DNA from 4 places in the Streptomyces chengbuensis genome. Region 1 is predicted to be linked to each of the others. Evidence: riboswitches for the same ligand, from Rfam matches in the RefSeq annotation. Region 1 holds a riboswitch; each other region holds the start of a gene.
The links. A riboswitch is a leader RNA that binds a small molecule or an ion and turns the genes downstream of it on or off. The one in region 1 is predicted to bind cyclic di-AMP.

Region 2: it holds a riboswitch for cyclic di-AMP, as region 1 does, so the genes downstream of both, QRN89_RS31210 (M23 family metallopeptidase) here and QRN89_RS26100 (M23 family metallopeptidase) in region 1, are expected to answer to the same signal.
Region 3: it holds a riboswitch for cyclic di-AMP, as region 1 does, so the genes downstream of both, QRN89_RS14055 (transglycosylase family protein) here and QRN89_RS26100 (M23 family metallopeptidase) in region 1, are expected to answer to the same signal.
Region 4: it holds a riboswitch for cyclic di-AMP, as region 1 does, so the genes downstream of both, QRN89_RS16620 (M23 family metallopeptidase) here and QRN89_RS26100 (M23 family metallopeptidase) in region 1, are expected to answer to the same signal.

The regions. Positions count from the first base shown of each region.
Region 1 is NZ_CP129137.1:5,907,612-5,915,195, reverse strand. Features, by position in the region: gene QRN89_RS26115 (bifunctional acetate--CoA ligase family protein/GNAT family N-acetyltransferase) at 1-324, opposite strand, end outside; gene QRN89_RS26110 (HPr family phosphocarrier protein) at 498-779, shown strand; gene QRN89_RS26105 (GntR family transcriptional regulator) at 925-1,602, opposite strand; gene QRN89_RS26100 (M23 family metallopeptidase) at 1,783-2,556, opposite strand; cyclic di-AMP (ydaO/yuaA leader) riboswitch at 2,570-2,732, opposite strand; gene QRN89_RS26095 (M16 family metallopeptidase) at 2,962-4,344, opposite strand; gene QRN89_RS26090 (M16 family metallopeptidase) at 4,362-5,711, opposite strand; gene QRN89_RS26085 (DNA gyrase/topoisomerase IV subunit A) at 5,904-7,584, shown strand, end outside.
Region 2 is NZ_CP129137.1:7,158,523-7,166,106, reverse strand. Features, by position in the region: gene QRN89_RS31230 (STM4013/SEN3800 family hydrolase) at 1-627, shown strand, start outside; gene QRN89_RS31225 (STM4012 family radical SAM protein) at 624-1,973, shown strand; partial or broken gene QRN89_RS31220 (STM4011 family radical SAM protein) at 1,981-2,874, shown strand; gene QRN89_RS31215 (SGNH/GDSL hydrolase family protein) at 3,045-3,836, opposite strand; gene QRN89_RS31210 (M23 family metallopeptidase) at 4,062-5,072, opposite strand; cyclic di-AMP (ydaO/yuaA leader) riboswitch at 5,077-5,236, opposite strand; partial or broken gene QRN89_RS31205 (GH36 C-terminal domain-containing protein) at 5,688-6,112, opposite strand; gene QRN89_RS31200 (tyrosine-protein phosphatase) at 6,665-7,480, shown strand.
Region 3 is NZ_CP129137.1:3,186,103-3,193,686, forward strand. Features, by position in the region: gene QRN89_RS14030 (NAD(P)/FAD-dependent oxidoreductase) at 1-253, opposite strand, end outside; gene QRN89_RS14035 (Ppx/GppA phosphatase family protein) at 708-1,631, opposite strand; gene QRN89_RS14040 (DUF501 domain-containing protein) at 1,628-2,206, opposite strand; gene QRN89_RS14045 (FtsB family cell division protein) at 2,244-2,708, opposite strand; gene eno (phosphopyruvate hydratase) at 2,823-4,103, opposite strand; gene QRN89_RS14055 (transglycosylase family protein) at 4,422-5,084, opposite strand; cyclic di-AMP (ydaO/yuaA leader) riboswitch at 5,088-5,250, opposite strand; gene QRN89_RS14060 (transglycosylase family protein) at 5,507-6,451, opposite strand; gene QRN89_RS14065 (cytochrome P450 family protein) at 6,615-7,584, opposite strand, start outside.
Region 4 is NZ_CP129137.1:3,756,416-3,763,999, reverse strand. Features, by position in the region: gene QRN89_RS16650 (FG-GAP-like repeat-containing protein) at 1-1,610, shown strand, start outside; tRNA gene QRN89_RS16645 (tRNA-Lys) at 1,884-1,956, shown strand; gene QRN89_RS16640 (DUF5988 family protein) at 2,291-2,491, shown strand; tRNA gene QRN89_RS16635 (tRNA-Met) at 2,644-2,717, shown strand; gene QRN89_RS16630 (MerR family transcriptional regulator) at 2,906-3,658, shown strand; gene QRN89_RS16625 (PP2C family protein-serine/threonine phosphatase) at 3,919-5,058, shown strand; cyclic di-AMP (ydaO/yuaA leader) riboswitch at 5,345-5,480, shown strand; gene QRN89_RS16620 (M23 family metallopeptidase) at 5,492-6,526, shown strand; gene QRN89_RS16615 (PrsW family intramembrane metalloprotease) at 6,823-7,584, opposite strand, start outside.

The DNA.
Region 1 (7,584 bases):
GGCGGGGGCGGAGGCGGGCAGGCCGTCCGCGTTGATGCGGTCGAAGCGGACGGTCGCGATGAACTCCCCGCCGACGGTGACGGCGAGACCCACCCGGTCCACGTAGTCGTGGTGCGTGAAGCGGTGCACGTCCTTGGCGGACAGTCGTGGGTAGGGTGCGAAGAAGCGGTAGTACTTGGACTCGTCCGAGACCTGCTCGTAGAAGCTGACGAGCCGCTCGGCGTCCTCGGTGGTGATGGGCCTGATGTGCGCGGTGCCACCGTCACGCAGCACCACGTCGGCTTCCCAGTGGTCGGGGTACGCGTGGTCCGACGGGGTCTGCATGGGGCAAGCGTAAGGCCCCGGCACAGTTGGCGGTCCCCGAAGTGCGGGGGCAGGCTGGGATGGCCGATCCCGGCCCCGCACGGGCCGAGGGCGGTGGCCGGGCACTCCGCACCCCGTGAGAGACTGGTCTAGACAACCCGCAGACTTCCCGCTGAGACTCGAAGGGCACCACCATGGCTGAGCGCCGCGTCAATGTCGGCTGGGCCGAGGGCCTGCACGCCCGCCCCGCGTCCATCTTCGTTCGTGCCGCCACGGCCTCCGGCGTTCCGGTGACGATCGCCAAGGCCGGCGGCACCCCGGTCAACGCCGCCTCGATGCTCGCGGTGCTCGGCCTCGGCGCCCAGGGCGGCGAGGAGATCGTGCTCGCCTCGGACGCGGAGGGCGCGGAGGCCGCCCTGGAGCGTCTGGCGAAGCTGGTCGCCGAGGGCCTCGAGGAGCTTCCCGAGACCGTCTGAACCCGACGAATTCCCGAATGGGCCGCGGTACCGATAATTCAGGTACGGCGGCCCGCTCGTTTTATCGCCGCCCGGCCGAAATGCTTTTCCGGCAGCACAAAAAGACCGGGGGATTCAGTCCCTTTCTTTGTATACGGCGCGACTGTTAAATACGGTCGCCCACCGTGTTTACGGGATGTTGCGAAGCCCTCACACCCGCGTTGATCCGCAGCCGGTGCGCGCCCGTCGTCCGCTCGGCGTGCAGCGCGGTGAGCGCACGGGCCCGCTCGGCGTCCCCGCGGGCCACCGCGTCCACGATCGCCCCGTGCTCGGCCCACGCCTCGACGGGCCGGGCGGGCTGCTCGACGGCGTACATCCACGCGATCTTGTGCCGGAGCTGGGTCAGCAGCGAGGTGAGTCCGGGACTCCCGCACGCCTGGGCGAGCGTCTCGTGGAACCAGGCACCGAGCGAGCGCAGGTCCTCGCCCTGGCCGCGCCGCGCCCTGTCCTGACCGAGCCTGACCAGTCCGCGCAGGACCTTGAGGTGCGCCTCGGTCCGCCGCTGCGCGGCCCTGGCGGCACCGAGCGGCTCCAGCAGCAGCCGGATCTCCAGCAGGTCCGCGGCCTCCTGCTCGGTGGGCTCCGCCACGCACGCGCCGGCGTGGCGGCGGGTGACCACGAACCCCTCCGACTCCAGGGTGCGCAGCGCCTCGCGGACCGGGACGCGGGAGACGCCGTAGCGGCGCGCCAGCTGCTCCTCGGTGAGCCGGCTGCCGCGCTCGAACACACCGGAGACGATGTCGTCGCGGATCGCCGTGCACACCGAGCGCGCGGGAATGCGCATACCGAACCTCCGCTTTAATCGCCGCGAAACCCCGTCGAGCGACGTCTGTTTCGGTGACTCTATGGCAGGTGGCCGGAATTTCCGAAGACCCATGGTAATCCATGGATATCTTTTGGCCGGAATACGCCGAAAGCCCCGGCTCGGAGAGAGCCGGGGCTTCGGTGGGAAGAGGCGCGTGCGTCAGACGCGGACGCCGTGCGAGCGGAGGTACGAGACCGGGTCGATGTCCGAGCCGTAGTCCTCGCCGGTGCGGGCCTCGAAGTGGAGGTGGGGTCCGGACGAGTTGCCGGTCGACCCGGAGAGGCCGATCTGCTGCCCCGGGGTGACCTGCTGTCCGACCGAGACGCTGATCGAGGACAGGTGGCCGTACTGCGTGTACGTGCCGTCGTGCATGCGCAGGACGACGTTGTTGCCGTAGGCGCCGCCCCAGCCGGCCTCCACGACGGTGCCCATGCCGACGGCGACGACCTCGGTGCCGGAGGCGGCGTGGAAGTCGACGCCGGTGTGGCTGCCGGAGGACCACTGGCCGCCCCCGGCGTGGTAGTCGGTGCTCACGTAGGAGCCGGCGACCGGCAGCGTGTAGGTCATCAGCCGCTTGCGCTCGGCCTCGCGGGCGGCGCGCTCCGCGGCGTCACGGGCCGCCTCCACCCGGAGCTCGGCCTTGCGCTTGGCCTCGGCCTCGGCCCTCTCCTGGGCCGCGGACAGGGCGGCCTCCTGCTGCTGGGCATCCGCCTGGGCGTCGATCTGCTCGGCGAGCGAGTCGAGGGCGACGGCCTGGGTCAGTCCGGTGTCCTCGACGGGAGCGGACACCTCGGGCTCGGCGGCGAAGGCCGGGGAGGCGAGGGTACCGATGACGCCGGTGGTGGCGATGGCCGCGGCGGAGGCGACGCCCGCGCTCTTGCGCGACAGGCGGCTCGGACCACGGTGCTTCCCGGTGGCACGGGTGAACGCCATGTAGTGGCTGATCCTTTCCTTCCTTCTCGCCTACCGGGTTAGCTGACGGGTTCGGAGCAGGAAGGTCTCCTACGGGCCCCTCCGCGCGGTGGCGAAGGCACCCGATTCACCCCAGGGACATGTGGGTCCCCGGCTCCCCAGGCTCGCGCCGGACGGGGACTCGGCGATGGCTGCCCGATGCCGCGGGTGCGGCGCGTGCAAGTGGCGGACAGCGCAGAAGACGCTAGGCCGATCTTCGTCCAATCACCAAACAGACACGGATATTTGTAGTGCACGCCACAGGGCAGACACTTCCCCTCCCCATCAAACCGGACATACGGGAAGGCCGTTCCGGGCACGAGAAAAGGCCCCGTTGGCGCGAAGCCGACGGAGCCTTTGTCCCGTGCGCCCGAGGGCGAGGGCCAATCAGCCGGTGACCACGGTCACTTCACCGATGCCGAGCGCCCGTACGGGCTCCTCGATCTCGGAAGCGTCCCCCACGAGGACCGTGACGAGCCGGTCCACGGGGAAGGCGTTGACGACCGCGGCGGTCGCCTCGACCGTGCCGGTTTCGGCCAGCCGCGCGTACAACTGGGCCTGGTAGTCGTCCGGGAGACCCTGCTCCACCTGGTCGGCCAGCGTGCCGGCGACGGAGGCGGCCGTCTCGTACTTCAGCGGGGCGACGCCCACCAGGTTCTGCACGGCGACGTCGCGCTCCGCGTCGGTGAGACCCTCCGCGGCGAGGGTGCGCAGCACCGTGAAGAGGTCGTCGAGCGCGGGCCCGGTGTTCGGGGTGTCGACCGAGCCGCTGATGGCGAGCATCGAGGCTCCGCCGGGTCCGCCCGGGGCCGCCGGGGTGTCCGAACGCAGCACCTGGCCGAAGGCCCGCACGCCGTAGGTGTAGCCCTTCTCCTCGCGCAGGACGCGGTCCAGGCGGGAGGTGAGCGTGCCGCCCAGGCAGTAGGTGCCGAGGACCTGTGCGGGCCAGACCCGGTCGTGACGGTCGGGGCCGATCCGCCCGATCAGCAGCTGGGTCTGCACGGCACCGGGACGGTCGACGATGACGACACGGCCCGTGTCGTCGGCGGTGATCGGCGGCATCGGGCGGCTCCGGGCCGAGTCGCCCGTCCAGGCGCCGAGCGTGTCGGCCAGCACGGCGTCCAGGTCCACGCCCTCGAGATCGCCGACGACCACGGCAGTGGCCGTGGCCGGGCGGACGTGCGCCTCGTAGAAGGCCCGGACAGCGGCGGAGTCGATGCGCTCGACGGTCTCCTCCGTGCCCTGACGCGGACGGGACATCCGGGAGGAGGCCGGGAAGAGCTGCCGGGAGAGCTCCTTGGCGGCCCGGCGGGCGGGGTTCGCCGTCTCGTGCGGGATCTCGTCCAGCCGGTTGCGGACGAGCCGCTCGACCTCGCTGTCGGCGAACAGCGGGGCGCGCAGCGCCTCGGCGAGCAGGCCGAGGGCCTTCGGCAGCCGGGAGACCGGTACCTCCAGGGAGATCCGGACCCCCGGGTGGTCGGCGTGCGAGTCGAGCGTGGCGCCGCAGCGCTCCAGCTCGGCCGCGAACTCCTCCGCCGAGTGCTTGTCGGTGCCCTCGGACAGCGCCCTGGCCATGATCGTGGCGACGCCGTCGAGGCCCTCGGGCTCGGCGTCCAGCGGGGCGTCGAGGAAGATCTCCACGGCCACGACCTGCTGGCCGGGACGGTGGCAGCGCAGCACGGTCAGCCCGTTGCCGAGCGTGCCGCGCCCGGGGGCGGGGAAGGCCCAGGGCCTGGCCTCGCCGGGCTGCGGCTGCGGGTGGAGGTCCATGGTCACGGCAGCGTCGGTCACTGGTCCGTCCCCTCTGCGTCGTCGTTGTCCTCGGCGTCCCCGGCGTCGGCCGCGACGGGCTCGTACACGAGCACCGCCCTGTTGTCCGGGCGCAGCCGGGCCTTGGCGACGGCCTGCACCTCCTCCGCGGTGACGTCGAGCACCCGCTGGACGGCGGTGAGCGCCAACTGCGGGTCGCCGAACAGCACGGCGTACCGGCACAGCTCGTCGGCGCGGCCGGCGACGGTGCCGAGACGGTCCAGCCACTCGCGCTCGAGCTGGGCCTGGGCGCGCTCCATCTCCTCGGCCGTCGGGCCATCGGCGGCGAACCGGGCGAGTTCCTCGTCGACCGCGGCCTCGATGTCGGGCACCTCGACGCCCGCGGACGTCTTCACGTCCAGCCAGCCGAGCGAGGGGGCGCCGGCGAGACGCAGCAGGCCGAATCCGGCCGCGACGGCCGTGCGGTCACGGCGGACCAGCCGGTTGTGCAGCCGGGAGGACTCGCCGCCGCCGAGGACGGTCAGGGCCAGGTCGGCGGCGTCGGCCTCGCGGGTGCCGTCGTGCGGGAGGCGGTACGCGGCCATCAGGGCCCGCGCCGGAACCTCCTCCTCCACGACCTCGCGCAGCTGCTCGCCGATGATCTCCGGGAGGGAGCCGTCGCGCGGCGGCTGCTTGCCGTCGTGCAGGGGGATGGAACCGAAGTACTTCTCGATCCAGGCGAGCGTCCGCTCCGGGTCGATGTCGCCGACGACCGACAGCACCGCGTTGTTCGGCGCGTAGTAGGTGCGGAAGAAGTTCCGCGCGTCCTCCAGCGTCGCCGCGTCCAGGTCGGCCATCGAGCCGATCGGGGTGTGGTGGTACGGGTGGCCCTCTGGGTAGGCCAGCGCGGTCAGCCGCTCGAAGGCGGTGCCGTACGGGACGTTGTCGTAGCGCTGACGGCGCTCGTTCTTCACGACGTCCCGCTGGTTCTCCATGGACTCGTCGTCGAGGGCGGTCAGCAGGGAGCCCATGCGGTCGGCCTCCAGCCAGAGCGCGAGCTCCAGCTGGTGGGCGGGCATGGTCTCGAAGTAGTTGGTGCGCTCGAAGCTCGTGGTGCCGTTGAGCGAGCCGCCGGCCCCCTGCACCAGTTCGAAGTGGCCGTTGCCCGGCACCTGGGCGGAGCCCTGGAACATCAGGTGCTCGAACAGGTGGGCCAGGCCGGTGCGGCCCTCGACCTCGTGGCGGGAGCCGACGTCGTACCAGAGGCACACCGCGGCGACCGGGGTCAGGTGGTCCTCGGAGAGCACCACGCGCAGGCCGTTGGCCAGCCGGTGCTCGGTCGCTGTCAGGCCTCCGGAGCCGGCCTGGGCTGTGGCCGTGTGACCCATGGGCATGTGGTCCCTTCGATCGCGTTGCAGGATGTCCTGCCACTGTATGCAAACCGTGCAGGTAACCGGCGAAGTTCCCGCGGCTTCCGCCTCCTGTTCCGGGTCGCGGTCCGCGTTGTCGGTGCGACGGTCCACAATGGTCGGCGTCAGATCCCGTTCATGGTTCATGTTGGTGAAGGAGCCGCAGCAGCGATGGCCCGCCGCAGCACGAAGACGCCGCCGCCCGACGACTTCGAGGAGAGGATCCTCGACATCGACGTCGTCGACGAGATGCAGGGCTCCTTCCTCGAGTACGCGTACTCGGTGATCTACTCCCGTGCCCTGCCCGACGCCCGGGACGGCATGAAGCCGGTGCACCGCCGGATCGTCTACCAGATGAACGAGATGGGGCTGCGCCCCGACCGGGGCTATGTGAAGTGCGCCCGTGTCGTCGGCGAGGTGATGGGAAAGCTCCACCCGCACGGCGACGCGTCGATCTACGACGCCCTGGTGCGCATGGCCCAGCCCTTCTCGATGCGGCTGCCGCTGGTCGACGGCCACGGGAACTTCGGCTCCCTGGGCAACGACGACCCTCCGGCCGCGATGCGTTACACCGAGTGCCGGATGGCCGACGCGACGAGCCTGATGACCGAGTCCATCGACGAGGACACGGTCGACTTCGCGCCGAACTACGACGGGCAGGAGCAGGAGCCCCTGGCGCTGCCCGCGGCGTACCCGAACCTGCTCGTGAACGGCGCGTCCGGGATCGCGGTCGGCATGGCGACGAACATGCCGCCCCACAACCTCGGCGAGGTCATCGCGGCAGCGCGGCACCTGATCAGGCACCCGGGCGCGGACCTGGAGACGCTGATGCGCCATGTGCCGGGTCCGGACCTGCCGACCGGCGGCCGGATCGTCGGCCTGTCCGGGATCAAGGACGCCTACGAGTCCGGCCGCGGCACGTTCAAGATCCGCGCCACGGTGACGGTGGAGGACGTGACGGCGCGCCGCAAGGGCCTCGTGGTGACCGAACTGCCTTTCACCGTGGGCCCCGAGAAGGTGATCTCCAAGATCAAGGACCTGGTCGGCCAGAAGAAGCTGCAGGGCATCGCCGACGTCAAGGACCTCACGGACCGCGAGCACGGGCTGCGCCTGGTCATCGAGATCAAGAACGGCTTCATCCCCGAGGCCGTGCTGGAGCAGCTGTACAAGCTGACGCCGATGGAGGAGTCCTTCGGCATCAACAACGTCGCGCTGGTCGACGGCCAGCCGCTGACGCTGGGCCTCAAGGAGCTGCTGGAGGTCTACCTCGACCACCGCTTCGACGTGGTGCGCCGCCGCAGCGAGTTCCGCCGGGGCAAGAGGAGGGACCGTCTCCACCTCGTCGAGGGCCTGCTCGTCGCGCTGGTCGACATCGACGAGGTCATCCGCCTGATCCGCTCCAGCGAGAACGCGGCGCAGGCCAAGCAGCGGCTGATGGAGCGCTTCTCCCTCAGTGACGTGCAGACGCAGTACATCCTGGACACCCCGCTGCGCCGGCTCACCAAGTTCGACCGGATCGAGCTGGAGGCCGAGCGCGACAGGCTGAAGGCCGAGATCGCGGAGCTGACGACGATCCTGGAGTCGGACGCCGAGCTGCGCAAGCTCGTCTCGTCCGAACTGGCCGCGGTCGCCAAGAAGTTCGGCACCCCCCGGCGCACGGTCCTGCTGGAGTCCGCGGGCACCCCGGCCCCGGCCGCCTCGCTGCAGGTCGCGGACGACCCGTGCCGGGTGCTGCTGTCCTCGACGGGCCTGCTGGCGCGCACGGTCACCGGCGAGTCGCTGCCGCACGAGGGCAGGCGCGCCAAGCACGACGTGATCGTCTCCTCCGTGGGGGCGACCGCGCGCGGCGAGG
Region 2 (7,584 bases), 1.3 Mb from region 1:
CCGACGCCCGCCGCGCCCGGCCCCCATCCCCGGCTGTTCGCCGCGCGGTTCGCCGGCAGTGAGACGACCGCCGACGGCACGTTCGTGTACGACACGCCCGACCTGGTCTCCGGGCTCGCCGGCGCCGGTTACCGGACGGTGTGCATCGGCGGTGTCGGCTTCTTCAACCGGCAGGGACCGCTCGGCACCGTGCTGCCGGGGATGTTCCAGGAGAGCCACTGGGAGCCCGAGTTCGGCGTGGCCTCCCCGACCTCCTTCGAGGCTCAGGTCGCCAGGGCCGAGGAGGTCGTCGCGGCACTCCCCGCGGACCGGCGCCTGTTCCTCTTCGTCAACGTCTCGGCCCTGCACCAGCCCAACTGGTTCCATCTGCCGGGCGCGACGCGGGAGGCCGGGGACTCCCGCGAGACCCACGCGGCCGCGCTGGAGTACGTCGACCGGCACATCGGCCGGCTCTTCGCCGCGGCGGCCCGCCGCAGGCGGTGCTTCGCGATCGTCTGCTCCGACCACGGCACGGCGTACGGCGACGACGGGTACACCGGCCACCGGCTCGGCCACGAGGTCGTGTGGACGGTGCCGTACGCGCAGTTCCTCCTGCCCGGGCCGGATGCCCCGGAGGGCGCCCGGTGAGCGGCGCGGCGCACGGGATCCGCCCGTACCGGAGCTACGTCTACGCCTACCCGCACAAGACGTCGTACCGTCCGCTGCCGGACCGGCCCCGGTTGCGCGACCTGTGGGCCGGGGAGGGGAAGGACGCGCTCTCCCTGTACCTCCACATCCCCTTCTGCGAGGTCCGCTGCGGCTTCTGCAATCTGTTCACCCGGATCGGCGCCCCCGACGAGCTGACGACGCGGTACCTCGACGCGCTGGAGCGGCAGGCCGTGGCCGTCCGGGAGGCACTGGGCGACGCGGACCCGGTCCGGTTCGCGGCCGCCGCGTTCGGCGGTGGCACCCCGACCTTCCTCACCGCCGGGGAGTTGGAGCGGCTCTGCGACATCGCCGAGAAGCGGATGGGCGCCGCACTGCGCGCCGTACCGCTGTCGGTGGAGACGTCCCCGGCCACGGCGACCGCCGACCGCCTCGCCGTGCTCGCCGAGCGCGGCACGACCCGGCTGAGCATCGGCGTCCAGAGCTTCGTGGACGAGGAGGCGAGGGCCGCCGTCCGCCCGCAGCGGCGCGCCGACGTCGAGGCCGCGCTCGGCCGCATCCGGGACACCGGCGTCCCGGTCCTCAACATCGACCTGATCTACGGCATCGACGGCCAGACGGAGGCGACCTGGCGGCGCTCCCTCGACGCGGCGCTCGCCTGGCACCCGGAGGAGCTGTATCTGTACCCGCTCTACGTGCGGCCGCTGACCGGACTCGGCCGGCACGCCGGCACGGAGGCGGACACGGAGGCCGCCTGGGACGAGCAGCGGCTGCGGCTCTACCGGCTGGGCCGTGATCATCTGCTGGCGCACGGCTACGAGCAGGTCTCCATGCGGATGTTCCGCCGCACCGGCGCACAGGACCAAGCGCGGCGCGGCCCCGACGACCACGCCTGCCAGACCGACGGCATGATCGGCCTCGGCTGCGGGGCCCGTTCGTACACCTCGGGCCTGCACTACTCCTTCGACTACGCCGTGGACATGCGCCGGATACGCACGATCATCGACGACTACACGGAGACGGCCGACTTCACCCGGGCCGAGGTCGGGCGGCGGATCGACGACGGCGAGGCACGGCGCCGCCATCTGCTGCAGTCACTGCTGCAGGCACAGGGGATGGAGGTGGCCGGGTACCGGGACCGTTTCGGCAGCGCGCCCGCCGAGGACTTCCCCGGCGAACTGGCGGCCTTCGCCGCACGCGGCTGGCTGGAGGAGAGCGGCGGGCTGCTGCGGCTCACGCCGGAGGGGCTGGCGTACTCGGACGCGCTGGGTCCCGAGCTGTTCTCGCCCGCCGTGCGTGACGCGATGTCCGCGTACGAGCCGAAGTGAGGCGCCGATGGATCTGACCGTGCTGTACCGCGGGCCACTGGCGTCGTGCGACTACGACTGCCCCTACTGTCCGTTCGCCAAGCGGCGGGACAGCCGCGAGCAGTTGCGGGCCGACCGGACGGCGCTGGAGCGGTTCGCGGGCTGGGCGGCGGAGCGGCAGGGCGAGGACCGGCTGTCACTGCTGTTCACACCATGGGGCGAGGCGCTGGTGCGCTCCTGGTACCGGCGCACGCTGGCCGGGCTGTCCCGTTTGCCGCACATCGACAGGGTCGCCGTCCAGACCAATCTGAGCTGCCGCACGGACTGGCTGGACGACGCCGACCCGGGGACGCTGGCGCTGTGGTGCACGTACCACCCGGGGCAGACGCCGTACGACCGCTTCCTCGGCAAGTGCCGGGACCTGGTCGCGCGCGGCATCAGGTTCAGCGTCGGGATCGTCGGCTTCGAGGAGCATCTGGAGGCCGCACGCCGACTGCGGGCGGACCTCCCGGACCACGTCTATCTGTGGGTCAACGCGGCGGAGGGGCGTACCTACACCGACGAGGAGGCGGCCCGCTGGACCGCGCTCGACCCCCTCTTCCCGTACAGCCGGCATCCGCACCGTTCGGCCGGACTGCCCTGCCGTACGGGCGAGTCGGTCGTCTCGGTGGACGGCGACGGCACGGTGCGGCGCTGCCATTTCGTGCGTTCCGGGCTGGGCAACCTCTACGACGGCTCCTACCGTGCGGCGCTGGGACCGCGGGCCTGCCCGCTCGCGGTGTGCGACTGCCACATCGGCTATGTCCATCTGGAGTCGCTGCCGCTGTACGACGTGTTCGCGGGCGGGGTCCTGGAGCGGATCCCGGCGGGGTATCCCGGCCCGGTTCCCGGCGGCGGGAGCGCCCCGGACCGGGCGCGGCGCGTCGGACGCGGACCCGGCCCGGGGCACACCCGTCCGGCTCCCGCCCAGGGCCCGGGCTCCGCCCCGGACCCTGGCCCGGGCCCGTTGACGGATCCGGACCCGCCTTCGGCCCCCGGCTCGGCCCCGGAGGATTCCGGCCCGCGTCCACGTCCCGGTTCGCGCCCGGGCGATCAGAGCGGCAGCAGGTCCGGGCGCTTCGGCTCGACGTGATCGCCCGACGATTCGCCGCGGAGCCGCCGTCCGATCCACGGCACGAGATGCTCGCGGGCCCACTGGATGTTGTCGCGGCGGACTTCGAGGGTGCCGCGCGGCGGCAGCGGAGGCCACGGCTGGTCCGGGTCGGCCGGGACGTCCAGACGGAGCACCTGCGCTGCCCGCAGCGCCACGCGCGTGTGCCCTTCCGGTGACAGGTGCAGCCGGTCGCCGTCCCACGCCCGCCGGTCCTGCACCGACTTGAGCGACCAGAGGTCGAGGACGGGGCAGTCGTAGCGGTCGGCGATGGCACGGACGTGCGCCGTGTAGGTGGCGATCTTGCCCCGGAGATGGCGGAGCACGGGCACCCCGCGGGTGTCGAACCCGGTCGTCACCATCACCGTGCCCACCGAGGCGGTCAGGTCGGCGACCGCCCGCTCGAAGCGTTCGGCGACGTCGTCGGGATCGCTGCCGGGCCGGATGATGTCGTTCCCGCCGGCGCAGAACGTCACCAGATCGGGGGCGAGTTCCTTGGCGCGCGGGACCTGCTCCTCCACGATCTGGTCGAGCAGCCTGCCGCGTACGGCGAGATTGGCGTAGCGGAAGGTGTGTTCCGGTAGGCGGTCGTCCAGCAGGACCGCGAGACGGTCCGCCCAGCCGACGAACCGCCCGTCGGGTCCGGGGTCTCCGACGCCCTCGGTGAAGCTGTCACCGATCGCCGCGTACGACCCGAAGGAGTCCTTTGCTCGTGATCGCGAATCATCTGCCACGTCGAGTCATCATTCACCCCGCGAAGTGACCTACGCCACCGTAGGGAGGGGTTGACGACGCGTGATATAGACCACCAGGTCAGTTTTCGGCAAAGCGGGAATAGCCACCGGTCGCGTGCCGCGCCCCACTTCGCCCGGCCCGGGGTGGGGGCACACGAAGCCGTCCGCCGGCCCCCTGCGCGGGGCCGGCGGACGGAGGACGCTGCGCGAGGTACCGACGCAGCGTCAGATCGAGACCCCGTGCCGGCGCAGGTAGGCCAGCGGGTCGATGTCCGATCCGTAACCGGGGCTGGTGCGGATCTCGAAGTGCAGGTGCGGGCCGGTGGAGTTGCCGGTCGAGCCCGACAGGCCGATCTGCTGTCCGCCGGTGACGCCCTCCCCGGAGGAGACGGAGAGCTGGGAGAGGTGGGCGTACTGGGAGTACGTGCCGTCGTTGTGCTTGATGACGACCTCGTTGCCGTACGAACCGCTCCAGCCGGCCGAGACGACGGTGCCCGGGCCGACCGACTTCACGGACGTGCCGGTGGAGGCGATGAAGTCCACACCGGTGTGGTAACCGCTGGACCACATGGCACCCGCGGTCTTGTACGAGGTGCTGATCCCACCGACCACCGGGGCGAAGTAGCCCGAGGGGAGGTTCTTGACGGCGGTGTCGGCGGCCGGGGCCTGGACCGGGGCGGCCGCGGGGGCCGCGGCGCCGCGCTCGGCGGTGCGGGAGGCGCGCTCGGCGGAGGCTGCCGGCTTCTGGGCCTTGGCCTGCGCCTTGGCCTGCGCCTCGGCCTCGGACTTGACCGGGGCGTCGGCCTTGCGCTCGGGCTTCGACTGGGCCTTCGCCTGCGGCTTGACGTCGCCCGTGGCCTTCGGCTTGCCGTGGAGGCTGAGCTTCAGCCCCGGGTGGATCAGCGAGGGGTTCTCCCCGACGGCGGCGCGGTTGTCGGCCCAGAGCTTCTTCCAGCCGCCCGCGACGTGCTGCTCGGCCGCGATCTTCGACAGATGGTCACCCGCCACGACGGTGTAGGCCTTGGCGGCCTTGCCCGTCTGCGGCGCCTGGGGGACGAGGGCCTTGTGGGTGGTCGGGGCGGCGTGTCCGGCGGCAGGCACGGACTGCCCGGCGGCGTTCGCGCCGGCGGCACCGATGAACGGGATGGCGATGACGGCTCCGCCCGTACTGGCGGCGACGAATCCGCGCTTGAACGGGCTGGTCCTCGGACGGCGGTGCTTCCCCTTACCGGGCATGGCGCATTCCTCTCCGTCGCCTGCGAGGTGAGCTGTCGGGTTCGGGCTGGAGCTGCCCGGCCGTGTGTGCACACGGCTTCACCCCGAGCCGTCCTGGGTCACGGAACGGCGCAGTACCTGGGTCCCCCGCTCCTGCCACATGTGGGTGGGTGCGATATTCCGGACGGCGGCAGGATTAGGCGTTCCGACCGGATTGCGGTGACCGTAAGCGAGTCGGGTCGGGGCGAACAAGCCGTCATTTCCCCCCTGAATCGATCTGCCGGATATCAGCGCACATTTCCCGGTCACGCTCCGTGGACTACGGATCTTCGCATCCCACGCGGGCAAGGGAGTTGGACCTGCGCGCACTCCACGGAACGTCACGGATATGATTCAGCTCACGGGCGGTTGCCATCTCGTTTGCAACCGGGGCGCGCTATCCGAAAGCGACCAATTCGGACACATCGCCCATTATGGATGGAATGCAATTTCGGGTGCGACTGGCGCGGAAAAACGCCTTCCGCCCGTCCAGCAGGAATCCCATTCACGCGACGGGTCAATTGCCGGATTTCATCCCACCCGCTCACACCGCGCCGGACCGCTCCCGGCCGGCGCCCCCGCACCACGTGCCGTGACTCACACGCGACGGCAGCGCAGCGCCCTGGCGTCGAGGTCCCCGCGGAGACCGGTGTGGAGCCCGTGGTGGAGCGGCACGGCGCCGCGGTGGCGGCGGCCGTGTCCTGGCCGCGTACTCCGCCGCGGGTCGAGGCCGCGCAGCCGGAGCCGCGATGGGCGCTCGCCGTAACGCTGCGAGGGCAGCCAGGCCAGGGCGGCCGTCTCGTCGCCGCGGACGTACTGCACGGCGCTCAGCTGCGTCCCCCGGCGGACGCAGCCGGTACAGCTCGCCGTGCTGGACGAGCGGCCCGATCGTCTTGCGGAGCTCCACCGAGTCGCGCGCCCTCCGCCGGCTCCTCCTCGCTCCATGCGGGAAGATCGCCGCCGATGCCGAGCGTCCCGGCCGTCGCGCTGACGAAACGGTGCCCCAGCGCTCGACCACGTCCGCGTCGTCGCGGAGGCTGTGGCGCGGGCCGAGCGCGAGCCCGTGCAACCCGCCCTCGGAGTCGGGCCGCAGTTCCTCCCCGCCGTCGGCCCCGTGTGCCGTGACGAGACGCCACTCGGTGCCACGCGCTCGGGCGTGCGCACGGACAGCGCCGGCGTACGAAGCGGGGGCCGCTCCCGACCGGGTAATCCTCGTGCCCGTCCAGGGGCGACTCGAACGGTACGGCGCGAGGGGGTCGGCGGCCGGCCCTTCGGCGTCGGCCGGGCCGATGCGCTGCTCCCGGTGCGGATGGAGGAGTTCGTCCCGGTCGGTGAGGAGCAGTGCGTCATGGCTCCTCCTGCCGAACAGCAGCCGGATCCGATCGGCGCCGATCGTCTCGACCATCCAGATCCATCAGAATCGAACAACTCGGCACAACATCGGGCAGGTTCGGCCGCAGGGCAACGGGCGGGCGGGGACGGGTCGAAATAATTGCCTGAGGAATCGATGTCGTAGTGTCAGCACCGCGCCATCGTCGGCGAGCAGCGCCGACCGCAGACACGGAGGAGCCCCCGTGACGCAGCAGCTGCCCCAGACCCCGTCGACCGAACCCGAGCTCTCCGGTGTGCGCAACTTCCGGGACGTGGGCGGACTGCCGACCGTGGACGGACGGCGCGTGCGGTACGGACGGCTCTTCCGCAGCGGCCACCTCGCACACGCGACGGACACCGACGCGGCCTTCCTCTCCTCGCTCGGGCTCCACACGATCTTCGACTTCCGCAACAGCGCGGACCAGCGGCTGGAGGGCCCGGACGTCGAGCTCGCCGGGGTGCGCAACGTCAACATCCCGCTGTCCGACCCCGCCGACGGGGCCGAGTTCTGGCGGATGGTCCGCGACGGCGACCTGGACCAGCTGAAGTCGATCCTCGCCGACGGCCAGGCTGCCGGGCGGATGATCGCCTCCTACCGCCTGATCATCAAGGAACGCACCGCCGAGCACAGCCGTGTCCTGCACGCGCTGGCCGAGGACAGCACCCCGGCTCTCATGCACTGTGCCGCGGGAAAGGACCGGGCGGGCCTCTCCATCGCCGTCTCGCTGCTGGCCGTGGGAGTCGAGCGGGACGCGATCGAGGCGGACTACCTCAAGTCGAACGACCCCCACCGGCGCTACAAGGTGCGCCGCAGCGACAGCTCCCCCGCCGGGATGTCGCCCGAGGTGATGGAGCTGCTGGGCCCGCTCTTCGACGCGCGGGCCGAGTACCTGGCCGCGGCGTTCGACACCATGGACGAGGTGTGGGGCAGCACCGAGCGCTATCTCACGGACGGCCTCGGCCTCACCCCGGCGACGCGCGAGCGGCTCCGCGAGCGCCTGGTCGACGGGACGGTCTGACGGCGGAGGCCGGCTCGGCCGGGAGCCGCCCCCGGCACACCGGCGCGGCGGGGCCCGCTCCGGGCCGTCGTGCGCGGCCCGGTGACCGTGCCGTCGTGCTCCCG
Region 3 (7,584 bases), 2.7 Mb from region 1:
TGGTGGTGACCCGGCCGGTGAGTACCTCGGCCTTGGGCAGCACACGTCGCAGCGGGACGACGACGTGCCGCGGCGAGATGCTGCCGGCGGCGGCTTCGGGGAGGAAGGGCTGGTACGTCATGTACGACCGCGGGTCGACGACCGTGACGGTCGCCTCCCCGTACCGCATCTTCTTCAGAATGCGACGAGCTGCGTACAGGCCTACGTACCCACCGCCTACTACGAGGATCCTGGGACGCTCCGTGGTGCTCATGCCATCGAGTATCCACCCCCCTCGGAGGGGGTGCTCGTGAGCCCCTTCACAAGCATGGGGGGACCCTCTGCTACACTCCGCCGCCCACGTGACCGAGGTCATGGCACGTCACGGGAACCCGGGTGTAACGGGAGACGTTGTGAAGGCCCGCTGAGCTGGCCCCACGCTCCCCCCGCAAGGTGAACCGGGGCCCTTTTTCATGTGTACGCAATACGACGGTCACCTGCCGGAGGGCGGGCCGACGGGCCGAGTTGGACACAAAAACAGGCCCGGCGAGCCCTCTGGGGGCACTTTCGACGGCCGGTCGGGCCCATTTCCTTGTGAAGAACTTCACGAACTTTCTCGCGGAGGGCGCGCCGACGGCCGGAAAACGCCCCCGAAAGCCCCGACGCGCCCCCTGCGGCCCTGCGCTCGGGCGAGAGGAGGCGATGGCGTCGAGGGTCGCGCACGAAGGTCACACGGTGGGCGCGCAACTCCACGCGATGCCGTCGAGGATGTCGTGCTCCGAGACGACGACCTCCGGCACCCCGGCCCGGTCCATGATCGCGAGCAGCACCAGGGCCCCCGCCATGATCACGTCCACCCGTCCCGGGTGCATGACCGGGATCGCGGCGCGCTCGTCGTGGGTGGACCGGATCAGCCGCTCGGTGATCTCCGCGACCCGGTCCCGGGAGACGCGGGAGTGGTGGATCGCCTCGGAGTCGTACGCGTCGAGGCCCAGGGCGATCCCGGCGACGGTGGTCACCGAGCCGGCCAGGCCGACCAGGATGCCCGCCTCGCGCACGGGCACGACCTCCTCCGCCAGGTCCAGCGCCGCCTCGATGTCCGCGCGGACGGCAGCGATCTCCTCCGGCTCCGGCGGGTCGCTGCGCACATGACGCTCGGTCAGCCGGACACAGCCGATGTCGACGGAGCGGGCCGCCTCGACGTGCCCGCGGCCGATGACGAACTCGGTCGAGCCGCCGCCGATGTCCACGACGAGCCGCTCCTCGTGGCCCGGCAGTTCCCTGGTGGCGCCGGTGAAGGAGAACTCGGCCTCCTGGTCGCCGGTGATCACCTCGGGCTCGACCCCGAGGATGCCGACGACGCCGTCCACGAACTCGTCGCGGTTCTCCGCGTCCCGGGAGGCGGAGGTCGCCACGAAGCGGATCCTCTCCGCCCCGTGCTCCTTGATGATCCCCGCGTACTCCCGGCAGGCCGCGAAGGTGCGCTCCAGGGCCTCGGGGGCGAGCCGGCCGGTGCGGTCGACGCCCTGCCCGAGCCGGACGACGGTCATCCGTCGGTCCAGTTCGGTCAGTTCACCGGTGGAGGCGTCCACGTCGGCGATGAGCAGACGGATCGAGTTCGTGCCGCAGTCGACGGCGGCGACGCGGGTCACGCGCCGTCCTCCGCACCCGTGTTCGCGCCCCCGCCCGCGCCGGGGGCCGCGCAGCCCCCCGCTCCGGCGGTCACGCACGGGCCCTTCGCCCACCACTCCGGGAGCATCGCGATGGCCTCGTCGCCCAGGGGGTTCACCCCGGGGCCGGCCGCGAGCGAGTGGGCGACCAGGACGTGCAGGCACTTCACCCGGTCCGGCATGCCGCCGGCGCTCGGGAAGTTCTTCAGTTCCTCGATCTCGTCCCGGCGCCGGATGTAGTCCTCGTGCGCCGCGCGGTACGCCGCCGCCAGCTCGGGATCGCCCTGCAGGCGCTCGGTCATCTCCTTCATGACGCCGTTCGCCTCCAGCGTGCCGATGGCCGAGGCCGCACGCGGACAGGTCAGGTAGTACAGCGTCGGGAAGGGCGTGCCGTCCTCCAGCCGCGGTGCCGTCTCGACCACGTCGGGCCGGCCGCAGGGGCAGCGGTGGGCGATGGCCCGCAGACCGCGCGGCGGGCGGCCGAGCTGCTCCTCGAACGCGGCGATGTCCTCCGCGGTGGGCGGGGTGGGCGCGGTGGTAGGCGGTGGCGTGTCCATGGGATGTGTATGTCTCTTCGTCGGTTCCGTGTCTTGGCTAGCGTCGCGCGTCGGCGCGGTCCACGCCGTCCCAGACGTTCGAGTACCAGGGACGGCCGACACCGGCGTCCTCGGCACGGGGCTTCCGGGCCGCCCGCGGGTCGACCACGATGTACCCGGTCTCGCCGGGCAGGACCATGTGCAGGTGCTCACGGGCCAGCCGCATGACGTACGCGTCGTCCTGGAGGCGGGCCTTCTCGTCGCGCAGCCGCTCCACCCGTTCCCGGGCCGCGGCGGCGAGCCGCTGCTGCTCGGCGATCTCGTTCTGCTGCGACACGTACGCCCGCATCGGATAGGCGAGCGCGACGATCATCGAGCATACGACGAGGGCGAGGAAGGCGGCCCGGCCGGTGAGCCGGGAGCGGCGGGCCTGGCGGCGGGTCTGCGAACGGTAGACGCGGGCGGCGGTCTGCTCACCGAGCAGCCGCAGCCTGGTCGCGGTGGAGAACCGGTCCCGGGCCATCAGTGCGCCTCCCCTTCACGTGCGTACGTCCCCGCACACGGTACGGGACCGTGTGCGGGGACGTACGCAACCCGCGACCCCGCCGGAGCCGGTGCCCGGCGGAGTCGTCCGGACTCAGCCCTTGAAGCGCGGGAACGCGCTGCGGCCGGCGTACACCGCGGCGTCGTCGAGGATCTCCTCGATGCGCAGGAGCTGGTTGTACTTGGCGACGCGCTCGGAACGGGCCGGGGCACCGGTCTTGATCTGGCCGCAGTTGGTGGCGACGGCCAAGTCGGCGATGGTGACGTCCTCGGTCTCGCCGGACCGGTGGGACATCATGCACTTGAAGCCGTTGCGCTGGGCCAGCTCGACGGCGTCGAGGGTCTCGGTCAGCGAACCGATCTGGTTGACCTTGACCAGGAGGGCGTTGGCGGCGGCCTCGTCGATGCCGCGGGCGAGACGCTCGGGGTTGGTCACGAACAGGTCGTCGCCGACCAGCTGGACCTTGGCGCCGAGCTTGTCGGTGATCGTCTTCCAGCCGTCCCAATCGTCCTCGAACAGCGGGTCCTCGATGGAGACCAGCGGGTAGGCGGAGACGAGCTCCTCGTAGTACTCGGTCATCTCGGCGGCCGAGCGGGCCTTGCCCTCGAACTCGTAGGCGCCGTCCTTGTAGAACTCGGAGGCGGCGACGTCGAGCGCGAGCGCGATGTCCTTGCCGGGCGTGTAGCCGGCCTTCTTGATCGCCTCGAGGATGAGGTCGAGGGCCTCGCGGTTGGAGCCCAGGTTCGGCGCGAAGCCGCCCTCGTCGCCGAGGCCGGTGGAGAGCCCCTTCTCCTTCAGCACCTTCTTCAGGGTGTGGTACACCTCGGTGCCCCAGCGCAGGGCCTCGGAGAAGGACTCGGCGCCGATGGGCGCGATCATGAACTCCTGGATGTCCACGTTGGAGTCGGCGTGCGAGCCGCCGTTCAGGATGTTCATCATCGGAACGGGCAGCAGGTGCGCGTTCGGACCGCCGAGGTAGCGGAACAGCGGCAGGTCGGACGCCTCGGAGGCGGCGTGCGCGACGGCGAGGGAGACGCCGAGGATCGCGTTGGCGCCGAGGGAGGACTTGTCCGGGGTGGCGTCGAGGTCGAACATCGCCTGGTCGATCAGGCGCTGCTCGGTCGCGTCGTAGCCGACGAGCTCGGGGCCGATCTGCTCGATGACGGCGAGGACGGCCTTCTCCACACCCTTGCCCAGGTAGCGGTTCGGGTCACCGTCGCGGAGCTCGAGGGCCTCGAAGGCGCCGGTGGACGCACCGGACGGAACGGCAGCACGGCCGGTGCTGCCGTCGTCGAGGCCGACCTCGACCTCGACCGTGGGGTTGCCTCGGGAGTCCAGGATTTCCCGGGCTACGACGACGTCGATGGACGGCACGAGCATCTCCTTCTGGGATGTGACGCGTGAGGTGACACAAGCGGAGCCGTGTCGGTGCAGGGTCCCTTTGGCCTTGCGGCAAGAGCCTAACCGCCTGGGGGGCGTCGTCCGGCAGATGCCCGCCCCGTGGGACGAAAAAGCGGACCGGACGGACAAAACCCCCGAGCCGGGGACCTCTCCGTACCCGCGGGACCGCGGGGAGCAGGGGGATGCCGCACCGGGCCGGGGGCCGGGGAGGGGGGTGCGCCGCCCGGTGGTCCGCCGGGACCACCGGGCGACGGCCACCCCCGGGGACCGCGGGGTCCCCGGGGCCGAGCGTCAGCTCAGGTGGAGCTTCTGGCCGGGGTGGATGACGTTCGCGTCGTCGACGACGTCCTTGTTGAGCTCGAACAGCTTCTTCCAGCCGCCCTTGACCTTCTCGGCCTCGGCGATCCTGCTGAGGGTGTCGCCGGCCTTGACCGTGTACTCGCCGTCGCCCTTCTTGACCGGGGCGGCCGCGCGCTCGGAGCGGCTGGTCGGGGCTTCGGCCCGCTTCGGGGCCGCCGGCTTGGCCTTCGGCTCGGCGGCCTTCGGGGCGGCCGGGGCGGCGCCGTCGTACGCGGCGTTCGACAGGCCCGTGCCGCAGTTCGGCCAGGCACCCTTGCCCTGGCCCGCCAGGACCTTCTCGGCGACCTGGATCTGCTGCGACTTGCTGGCCCGGTCGGCGGTGGCGGCGAACGCGGTGCCCCCGTAGGCGGCCCAGGTCGAGGCCGAGAACTGCAGCCCGCCGTAGTAGCCGTTGCCGGTGTTGATCGACCAGTTGCCGCCGGACTCGCACTGGGCGACGGCGTCCCACTCGGAGGCGGTGGCGGCGGACGCGGTGCCCGAGGCCATCAGCGGGGCGGCGATGGCGACGCCGGTGACACCGGCGAGCGTGGCGACACGGGTGGACCGCTGGAAGACCGTCGGGCGACGGTGCTTGCCCTTGCCGGAAAGCAGCATCGAAGTTCTCCTCACCGACGCCTGCGAGGTGAGCTGTCGGGTTCGGGCCGATGTGGTGCCCGGCCGTGCGCGAACGCACGGCTCCACCCCTAGCCGGGCAGCCCTCATCGGGTCTGTCCGGCACTTACCTTGGGTCCCCCGCTCCTGCCTTCGGCGCTTGCGCGACGACTGTTCCCGACGGCCGCCGGCAGGATTCGGCGTGCGGTCGACGGGGCCCGCGTTGCGAGCGGTTCAGACCGTAGACACACGTCTCCCCGATGTTCAAAGACGAACATCGGGGAGAAATCGCCCAAATCTGATGGGGCAACATGTCCGTTTTCGCAGGTGAGAGCCGTGATGGCCGGAGTTGACCGCCGAGCGGCGCCGGTTGACCGGAAGAGACGCTTGTCTCACTCACGCAGAACCGGACATAAGCACCCGAACTACTCCTTCAACTGCCCCTTCCCCAGGGCCAGATCGAGGCTCTGGCCAGGCAGGATGAGGTCCTCGTCGGAGCCGACGACCTCCCGGTTCGCCTCGTAGAGGGCGGGCCAGCCGCCGGGCACCTGGTTCGCTTCGGCGATCGACGAGAGGTTGTCGCCGGTGCGGACGACGTACTCATCTCCCGTGGTGGCGCCGTCTCGTGCCGATCCGTCACCCCGTGAGGCATGACGACCTGATTCACGCTCATCGCCCGAATTGCCCGGCTCATCCCCTTCGGTGGCGGGGTTGCCCCGGTGCTTGCCGGAGCCCGACTCCGCGGCGGCGGCGCCGGACGCCCCGGCGTTCCCGCCGGAGCCTCCGGCGGAGCCGGCCGCCTCCGAGGGCTCGGACGACTCCGACGGCGATCCGGACGGCTCGGACGGGGACCCGCCACCGGCCGGCTCGGCCCCGGCGGGCGAGGAGCTCCCGGCGTCCGGCTCGGGCGAGACGTCGGCCCCGTCGCCGAACGACGGGTCCTTCACGAGGTCGCCCAGCGGATCGACGGACGGGGTACCGGCGGGCTCGGAGTCACCGGCGGCCAGACCCGTGATGGCGGCGCAGCTCTGCCAGGCGGCGGCACCCTGGGCGGCGAGCACCATCTCGGCGACGGAGATCTGCTGGGAGCGGTCGGCGAGGTCGGGGCGCGGCGCGTAGGCGGTGCCGCCGTACGCCTCCCAGGTCTCCTGGGACATCTGCAGACCGCCGTAGTAACCGTTGCCGAGGTTGGCGCTCCAGTCGCCGCCGCTCTCGCAGTCGGCGACGCGGTTCCAGGTGGCGGTGTCGGCGGCGGAGGCGGACCCCGCGCCGAGCAGCGGGATGGCGATGGCCGATCCGGTCACCCCTGCCGCGACGATGAGAGCGGGGGCCTGACGAGGTCGGCGGTGTCGGCCGTTCCCGGACAGCATGCGGTGTGCCTTCCGTGTGACTACAGAAAACTCCTCAGGTTGTCGTGGCGGTTGAAACCTCGATGACCCGGAGTCGGGGTGAACGTAGCCGCACTCCAACCTCAGTCACAAGTCGATGCAGCGGAGATCACGTAAAAGTCACAGTCTTGACTGACCGTCAGATTCAACGAGGGGTGAATTCAACGGGCAGAGTGCGCAATCCGCGCATGATGAGCCCCCCACGCCACCGCAATTCCGACGGATCGACCGCAAGCCGCAAGTCGGGCAGCCGGCTGAGGACGGTCGCGAGGGCCGTCTGCCCCTCCAGCCGCGCGAGCGGCGCCCCCAGGCAGTAGTGGATGCCGTGTCCGTACCCGAGGTGCTGGTTGTCGCGCCGGGCGAGATCGAGGGTGTCGGGCTCCGCGAACCGCTCCGGGTCGCGGTCCGCGGCGGCGAGCACGACGAGGACGGGGTCCCCGGCGGCGATGTCCCGGCCGCCGAGCGTCAGCGGCTCGGTCGCGTACCGCCAGGTGGCGAGTTCGACCGGTCCGTCGTAGCGGAGCAGTTCCTCGACACCGGTGGCGAGCAGGCCGGTCTCACCGGCGGCCAGCGATTCCTGGAGCCGCCGCCGCTGCCCCGGATTGCGCAGCAGCGCGTACATGCCGTTCCCGATGAGGTTCACCGTGGTCTCGAACCCGGCGAAGAGAAGGATGAAGGCCATCGCCGCGGCCTCGTTCTCGGTGAGGTGCTCCCCGTGGTCGGACGCCTTGATGAGTCCCGAGATGAGGTCGTCGCCGGGGGCTTCGCGCTTGCGGTGGATCAGGTCGGCGAGATAGCCGCGCATCTTCTTCACGGACCGGGCGACACCGCCGCGCGGGCCCCCGCCGTGACGGATCATCATCCCCGCCCAGTCCCGGAAGTCGTCCTGGTCCTCGCGCGGGACGCCGAGCATGTCGCAGATGGCGTGGATGGGGAGGGGGAAGGCGAACTCGTGGATGAGGTCCGCACTTCCCCGCTGTGCGAAGCCGTCGATGAGTCCGTCCGTCAGCTCCTGGACCCGCGGTGCGAATTCGGCCACCCGGCGGGGGGTGAACGCCTTCGACACGAGCCTCCGCAGCCGGGTGTGGTCGGGCGGGTCGATGTTCAGCAGATGC
Region 4 (7,584 bases), 2.2 Mb from region 1:
TCATCGGCTCCTTCGACAAGGCGGACCGCGACCCGGCCGGCGACGGCCTCGTCCACAGCCGCTCCATCACCGCGTCCGCCGTGTGGGGCGACAAGCTGTGGAAGCCGGGGACCCGCGTCGGCACGGTCAACTCGTACGACCTGCGCACCAAGGCCAACTCGCCCGATCTCGACCTCGGTTCCGGATGCCGGCCGGACGTGCTCCAGGCGGTCGGGCGCTGGCTCCACTGGCGCTGTACCGACCAGGGCAAGGCGGGGGTGTGGGACCACACCGCCCGCCGAGGCATCCCGGTGCCCGTGGCGCACCGGACCGAACTCGGCGACGGCTTCCTCGTCCGCGAGAACCCCGAGAAGACCGAACTGCGACTGCTCGACTTCCACCGCGGCGCCGGGCAGCCCACGTCCGAGCGGCTGCTCACCGAGGGGCGGTACCTCTGGGACTGGACCGTCGACAAGTACGGCGGCCACGTGGCGTACACGGACGAGGGCGGGGCCGTCCGCATCAAGCCGGTGACCGTCCCGCGCTCCCCGCTCGTGCTGCTGAACGCCCGTACGGACGCGGCGCTCGACCTGGGCGAGGCGTCGGCGCGCTGGTGGGGGCACTGGCGGATGAGCCGCCCCGTGACCTCCTGGAAGCTGACGTTCACCGACGCGTACGGCAAGGTCGCGCGGGTGCTCTCCGGCACCGAGCGGGACGGCGCGGCGATCCGGGTCGGCTGGGACGGGCGCAGGGAGGACGGCCGCGCGGCGGCGGGCGGCCCGTACACCTGGACGCTCACCGCCGACGCGGGCGACGGCGCGGGCATGCGGGGCTTCGGCTCCGGTGCGATGCGGCTGACCGGTGGGTCGTCCGCGTTCCGTGACGCCGACGGCGACGGGCTCGGCGAGTACTACGCGATGACCACGGGCGGCAAGCTGTCGGCCCACCGGATCGGCGCGAGCGGGTACTGGGCCACCGGGCCCTGGCACCCGGCGACCCGGTTCGTCCCCTTCGGCGACATCGACGGCGACGGCTGCGAGGACATGCTGCTGCGCACCGTGGACGGCGGGATGTGGCGTGTCGGCGGCCGGTGCGAGGGCGTGTACTTCCCGTCCGGCCGGGGCAGCACCCATGTGCGGATCGGCACGGGCTGGAACAGCATGGACGCCTTCGCCGCGCCCGGCGACCTGACCGGCGACGGCCGCCCCGACCTGCTGTCCCGTCACAGCGCCACCGGCAAGCTCTATCTCTACCGCTCCAACGCGCGTGCCGGTCTCGACCCGGGCGTCGTCATCGGTTCGGGGTGGAAGGGCTACCGCCTGGTCGGCGCGGGCGACATCGACCGGGACGGCCACGCCGACCTGGTCGCCCGGGACCCGGGCGGCGAGCTGTGGCGCTACGGGGGCACCGGGGCCGGCACGCTGAAGCCCCGCGTCCTGGTGTTCAAGGACTGGGGCGCCGGCCGCAGCGACATCCTCGGCGTCGGCGACATCACCGGTGACGGCCTCCCGGACCTCCTCTCCCGCGACACGAACGGCAAGCTGCTGCGCAACAAGGGCGACGGCAAGGGGTCGTTCGGCGCCACGGTGACGCTGGGAACGGGCTGGCAGCACTACCGGGCGCTGTACTGAGGTGCGCTGGGCCCGGGGAGAGGGCCGGCCGACCGGGGTGCCCGGCTGCCGGCTCGCCCCGGCGCCCCGCTCCGTACCGTGCGCCCCGGCGTACACCCGCTCGGCACACCGTTCCGACCGGCGCGCACACGCCGGCCGACTCTCGGTTTCCGCCTCGGACGGGACCCCGTCCCGGCTCGGACTGCTCCCCGTTCCGCCTCGGACGGCACCCTGCGACGGATACCCGATCGGATGCCGGGCGCCGTACGGCTATGCTCGGGGATGACTCGCCGAGGGCCGTTAGCTCAATTGGCAGAGCAGCGGACTTTTAATCCGTTGGTTGTGGGTTCGAGTCCCACACGGCCTACCTCCCTGTGCCCGACCGGACGCCGTCCGGCCGGGCACTGCTCGTGCGGGGCGCGTTGGGGCTCCGCGCCCGGGCCCGGCGCCGAACGGCGCCGGGCACGGCCGCCTGTGAGGCACCGTCAGCGCTGCCGCCCCCGGTCCGCTGCCCCCGGCTTCGCCCCGGTCTCGTGGCCCGTGCCCGCCGGACGGCGCCGCGTACGGCGCACCGCTCCCCCTCGCTCCCGGGACGTGCGCGCGCCCGGCCGGACCGGCCGGGCGCCTCCGCGGACCGTCGTATGCGGTGATCGGCGGTGCCGGGCGTGCGGGCTGGTCCCCGGAGGGGGAAAACTGGAGGTATGGCTAGCAAGGCACGCCTCGAGGGCGGGCCGGACGATCTGCAAGGGCAGGTCGTGCCGATCACCCCTCCGGGGCAGGAGCTGAAGATTCCGCATCGCGGCGGCTACGAGCACTTCAAGGCCACGACCCGCCACGAGGACGCCCCCGAGGGGCGGCTGACCGTCTACGAGTGGTGGGAGCGCACCGAAATCGCGGAGTAACCACAGGTCAGAGGGCCGGGAAGGACCGGGGCGGGCGGGTTTGGCGCGCCGGGCGGGTGGCTGTCGCGCCGCTTCGCCCGCTCGCGGTGCCACCGTGATCGCGGAAAATGGATTTGATCTTGCTCCGCATGGCGTAAGGTGGTGTTCACCGACGCGGGGTGGAGCAGCTCGGTAGCTCGCTGGGCTCATAACCCAGAGGTCGCAGGTTCAAATCCTGTCCCCGCTACTGAAGGCCGAGGGCCCGGGACCACATGGTCCCGGGCCCTCGGTGCATTCGGGCCGCTGCGCTTTCCGATCGGGCCCCGCGCCCTCGCCCCCCGGCCCCCTCTCCCGCCCGTCCGGGAGCCGGCCTTCTCCTGACTTCCGGATCCGGCCCTTGACCTTTACGCAACGTCAAGATCTAGCGTTTCCGGCATGGAGTGGTCCATCCAGGAAATCGCCAGGAAGGCGGGCACGACGAGCCGCACGCTTCGCCACTACGGGGAGCTCGGCCTGCTCGTACCGAGCCGGGTCGGCAGCAACGGCTACCGCTACTACGACCAGGAAGCCCTCGTCCGGCTGCAGCGCATCCTGCTGCTGCGGGAGCTGGGCCTCGGTCTGCCCGCCATCGCGCAGGCCCTGGAGGGCCAGCGGGACACGGCCGCCGCACTGCGCACGCATCTTCGGCTGCTGGAGCAGGAGCGGGAGCGCATCGGGCGGCAGATCGCCTCGGTGCGGACCACTCTCGACCGGACCGAGAAAGGGGAGGAACTGATGGCGGAAGAGGTCTTCGACGGCTTCGACCACACCCGGTACGAGGAGGAGGTGACCGAGTGGTGGGGCCGTGAGGCGTACGAGAAGGGCGACCGCTGGTGGCGCTCGCTGAGCGCGCAGGAGAAGCGGGACTTCCAGGACCGCCAGGTCGCGATCGCCCGTGACTTCGGGCAGGCTCTCAAGGACGGCCTCGCCCCGGACGGCGACGAGGCCCAGGACATCGCACGGCGGCACTGCGAGTGGCTGTCGGAGACGGTCACCCCGACCAGGTCGTACGTGATCGGGCTGGGTGAGATGTACGTCGCCGACGCGCGGTTCACGGCCAACTACGACCGGCACGGCGAGGGCACCGCGGTCTTCGTGAGGGACGCGATGAAGGTCTACGCGGAGCGCCACCTCGGTGACGACCGGTAGCCGCGCCCCGCACCGGACCGGTGGCACGGGCGGCGAGGACCCGCGAGGTCGCAGGTCCACGGCAGTCCGGCGAAGGTCGGCCGCGCTCCGCGGCACGGTCACCGGGAGGGCCCCCTGGTGACCCTCACGCGGGGGGTGGCGGTGCCCGCGCGGCTGGGCCGGTTGGCCGATGGCGAGTCGTGGCGCGGCGCCGCTGCGGCCAGCCTGAATGGGGCGCGGTACCGTCCGCGGCCCTGGACGGACCCGGCAGGAGACCACTGGTGCGGCATCGGGAGCGCGGCAAGGGACAGCGGCAGAACGGTGGCCGCCGCTTCGTCGCGGTCCTCCCGTGGCTGCTGATCGTGGGCGGGGTCTTCTACGACCTGGGAACGCCCGACACCTTCACTGCCGCGCCCCTCTTCACCGCCGCGCCGCTGGTCGCCGCCCCGTTCTTCGCGATGCTCTACACGCTGGCCACCGGCGTCGCCGCCTGCGCCGCGGTGACCGGCCTCCACGTCTACAGCGACCGACTCCAGAGGATCCCGGCCGTCACCGAGCTGCTGACCGTGTTCACGGTCTCCGTGCTGGCCCTCTTCATCAACCAGATCGTGCGCCGCAGCGGTGAGCGCCTGGCGTCGGCCCGGGTCGTCGCGGAGGCGGCGCAGCGGGCCGTGCTGCCCACGCCGGACGACCGGATCGACGGCCTCCAGGTCGCGGCCCGGTACGAGGCGGCCGAGCAGGACGCGTTCATCGGCGGGGACCTCTACGCCGTCCAGAGGACGCCGTACGGGGTGCGGCTGATTGTGGGGGACGTGCGGGGGAAGGGCCTGGGCGCGGTCGCGACGGTGGCCGTCGTGCTGGGTGCGTTCCGTGAGGCCGCCGAACAGGAGGACTCGCTGGCGGGGGTGGCGCAGCGGCTGGAGCGGGCGCTGGCACGGGAGGGTGCGCGGGACTCCGGGTTCGACGCCGTCGAGGGCTTCACCACCGCCGTGCTCGCCGAGATCCCGCACGCCGGCGGGGAGATCAGGATCGTGAACCGGGGGCATCCGCCACCCCTGCTGCTCGGGGCGGACGGCGCGCTGCTCGTGCTGGATCCGCCCGAGCGCGCGCTGCCCCTGGGGATGGGCCTGGGGACTTGGCCGGACCAGCCGTCCCAGACGCCCTACCCGCCCGGCGGCACGCTGCTCCTGTACACCGACGGCCTGTCCGAGGCGCGGGACGCGCACGGGGTCATGTACGACCCGCGCCGGCGGCTCCGAGGCCGGGTCTTCTCCGGTCCGGAGGAACTGCTGGACGCGGTCGTCGCCGATGTGCGGCGGCACACGGGAGGCGCGGCGACGGACGACATGGCGCTGCTCGCGGTCACCCGGGAGGGGGAGCGGCAGCCGCTGCGGCGCCGGACGATGCCCGTCCTCCCCTGAGGGACGGGTCGTTGCCGATGCGGCGCACGAGGCGCCGGGGCCGCCTGAGCGGCGTGATGCCACGGAGCGTAACCGAAAGGAAGCCCTCCGCATAACATTTGATGAACCGTCAGAAGTGCAACCTCGAACGAGGGGCGATCAACTTGCCCGATTCGGCCCTGTTGTTGCAGATAAGTTCTGGCCAACGTCCTTAACGATCAGTCGGAACAGCTTGGAATCCGGCCTCGGTCTCTATTAACGTTCGATAACGCAGCGCGGTCGTCCCAGTCGTCGCCAGAGACGGCACCGTGCGCACGCGCCGAATCCCGCAAGGGAACCGGGGAACCACCAATTGGGGTGAATCGGGCACTTCGTGGTGCCCGTAGGAGACCTTCCTGCTCCGAACCCGTCAGCTAACCCGGTAGGCGAGAAGGAAGGAAAGGAGAACGCCTCCGTGGCGTCCAACGAGCCTGCCCTCCAGGAGCCCCCCACTGCGCAGTGGGTCCCCAGCGACCAGTGGGCTCCCGCCCCCGGGGCGGAGGAGTGGAACCCGACCGAGGAATCGGTCCGTCCCGTCCGTGGCAGGCACCGCGTCGTCAAGCAGCGCAACGCGCTCGCACGGAGCTCCACCGTTCTCGGTGTGGGCGTCATCGCCGCGGTCGGCGCGGGCGGCATGGCCACCGCCCAGGACAAGCCCGCGGTCTCCATCTCCCTTCCCGACGTCATCGCGGACAAACTCCCCGACCCCGAATCGCTGCCCGGTGTGGGCTCCTTGATGTCGGACGAGTCCGGCGACGAGGCAGTCGCGGACGGGCCCCTCACCACGGCCGACACCGCGGCCCAGGGTGGCGACGCGGGCGAGGCCCTGCGCGCCCGGATCCTCCAGCAGGCCGAGCAGCAGCAGGCCCAGGCCGAGGCCGAGGCGCAGGCGGCCGCCGAGCAGGCCGCCGCGGAGCAGGCAGCCGCCGAGGCGAAGCAGCAGAAGACCGAGGCGGCCCAGGCCGCCGAAGCGGCCGCGGAGGCCGAGCGCAAGGCAGCCGAGGAGGCCGCGCGCAAGGCGGAGGCCGAGCGTCTCGCCAAGCTCGCCGCGAGCTACTCCCTGCCGACCTCGTCGTACACGCTCACCTCCACCTACGGGCAGGCCGGATCCATGTGGTCCTCCGGCTACCACACGGGTCTCGACTTCGCCGCGCCGACGGGCACTCCGGTCAAGGCCGTGCACGGCGGCACGATCAAGTCGGCCGGCTGGTCCGGTTCGTACGGCTACCGCATCGTGCTGGAGCTCGAGGACGGCACCGAGGTCTGGTACTGCCACCTGTCGTCGATGACCGTCGGTGTGGGGCAGAAGGTCTCCACCTCCGAGACCATCGGCCGGGTCGGCGCCACCGGCAACGTCACCGGCCCGCATCTGCACCTCGAGGTCCACACCTCGGGCGGCGCCGGCATCGACCCCGCCGCGTGGCTGCGCGACAAGGGCCTCTCCGTCTGACCCACCCGCATGGAGCCTCCTGCTCCGGCCCCTTCGTACGGAGCCTCGCGCTCCGCCCACCGACGGCCCGGCACACGTCCCCACGACGCCCGGGCCGTCGGTTGTCCCGTGCCCGGAGTCGCGGAGTCCCGGAAGTCTGACGGCTTGGCGGCCGGAGCCGGAGGCCTGGCGGCCCGGAAGCCCGAAAGCGGAAGCGGGGAGGCGCGGACGCGGACAACGGGGACGACCGGAGTCCCGCGTGCACCCGCGCAGTGTTGCGTCGGCCCGTCCGTTCGGCCGGCTCCCGGTGCGGTGCGTCAGCCCCGGTACGGGTTGAAGCCGCTGTAGTCCAGGTGCGGCGGGGGCTGCCAGGCGCGGCCCGTGGCGCGGGCGGCGTACGTCAGGGCAGGGCCCGCGAGATCCCTGCGCTGCCACAGATGGTGCAGCAGTTCCTGCTCCCGGGCGACGAAGTCCGGCCCGGCCGTGCCCCGCTCGGCCCGGTGCCGGAGGAAGGCCAGGGAGGTGGCGAACACCTCGTACTCGGAGACGGCGCGCGCGGCCGCCGGGCCGTGCGTCCGGCCCGCCAGGTCGCGGGCCATCGTGCGGGCCTTCATGGAGGACAGGGCGAGCGGTTCGGCGGGGGCCAGCCAGCCGGCCGCGGCGTAGGCCGGCAGCTCCGCCGCGACCGTGCGCAGCTCACGCTGCCGGGTCCACACGGCCAGCCACGTCAGCAGGCCGAACGCGGGCACCATGAACGCCGCGTACACCGCGTAGAAGCCGAGGGGGCCGAAGATCCCCGAGCCGTTCCACAGCGCGTGCACGCCCATCGCGAGGAGCAGGCCGAGGACCGGCAGTGAGACCCTGCGGACCTTCCGGTGCCGCGCGGTGGCGGCCGCCAGCCCGAAACCGATGCCCGTGAGCACCGTGAACAGCGGGTGGGCGAACGGCGACATCACGATCCGCACGAAGAACGTCGCCGCCGTGACGGAGGCGAAGCCGGAGGTGCCGAACTCCTGGTCCTCGCCGAAGGCGTTGCCGAGATAGAGGATGTTCTCGGTGAACGCGAAGCCCGCGGCGGT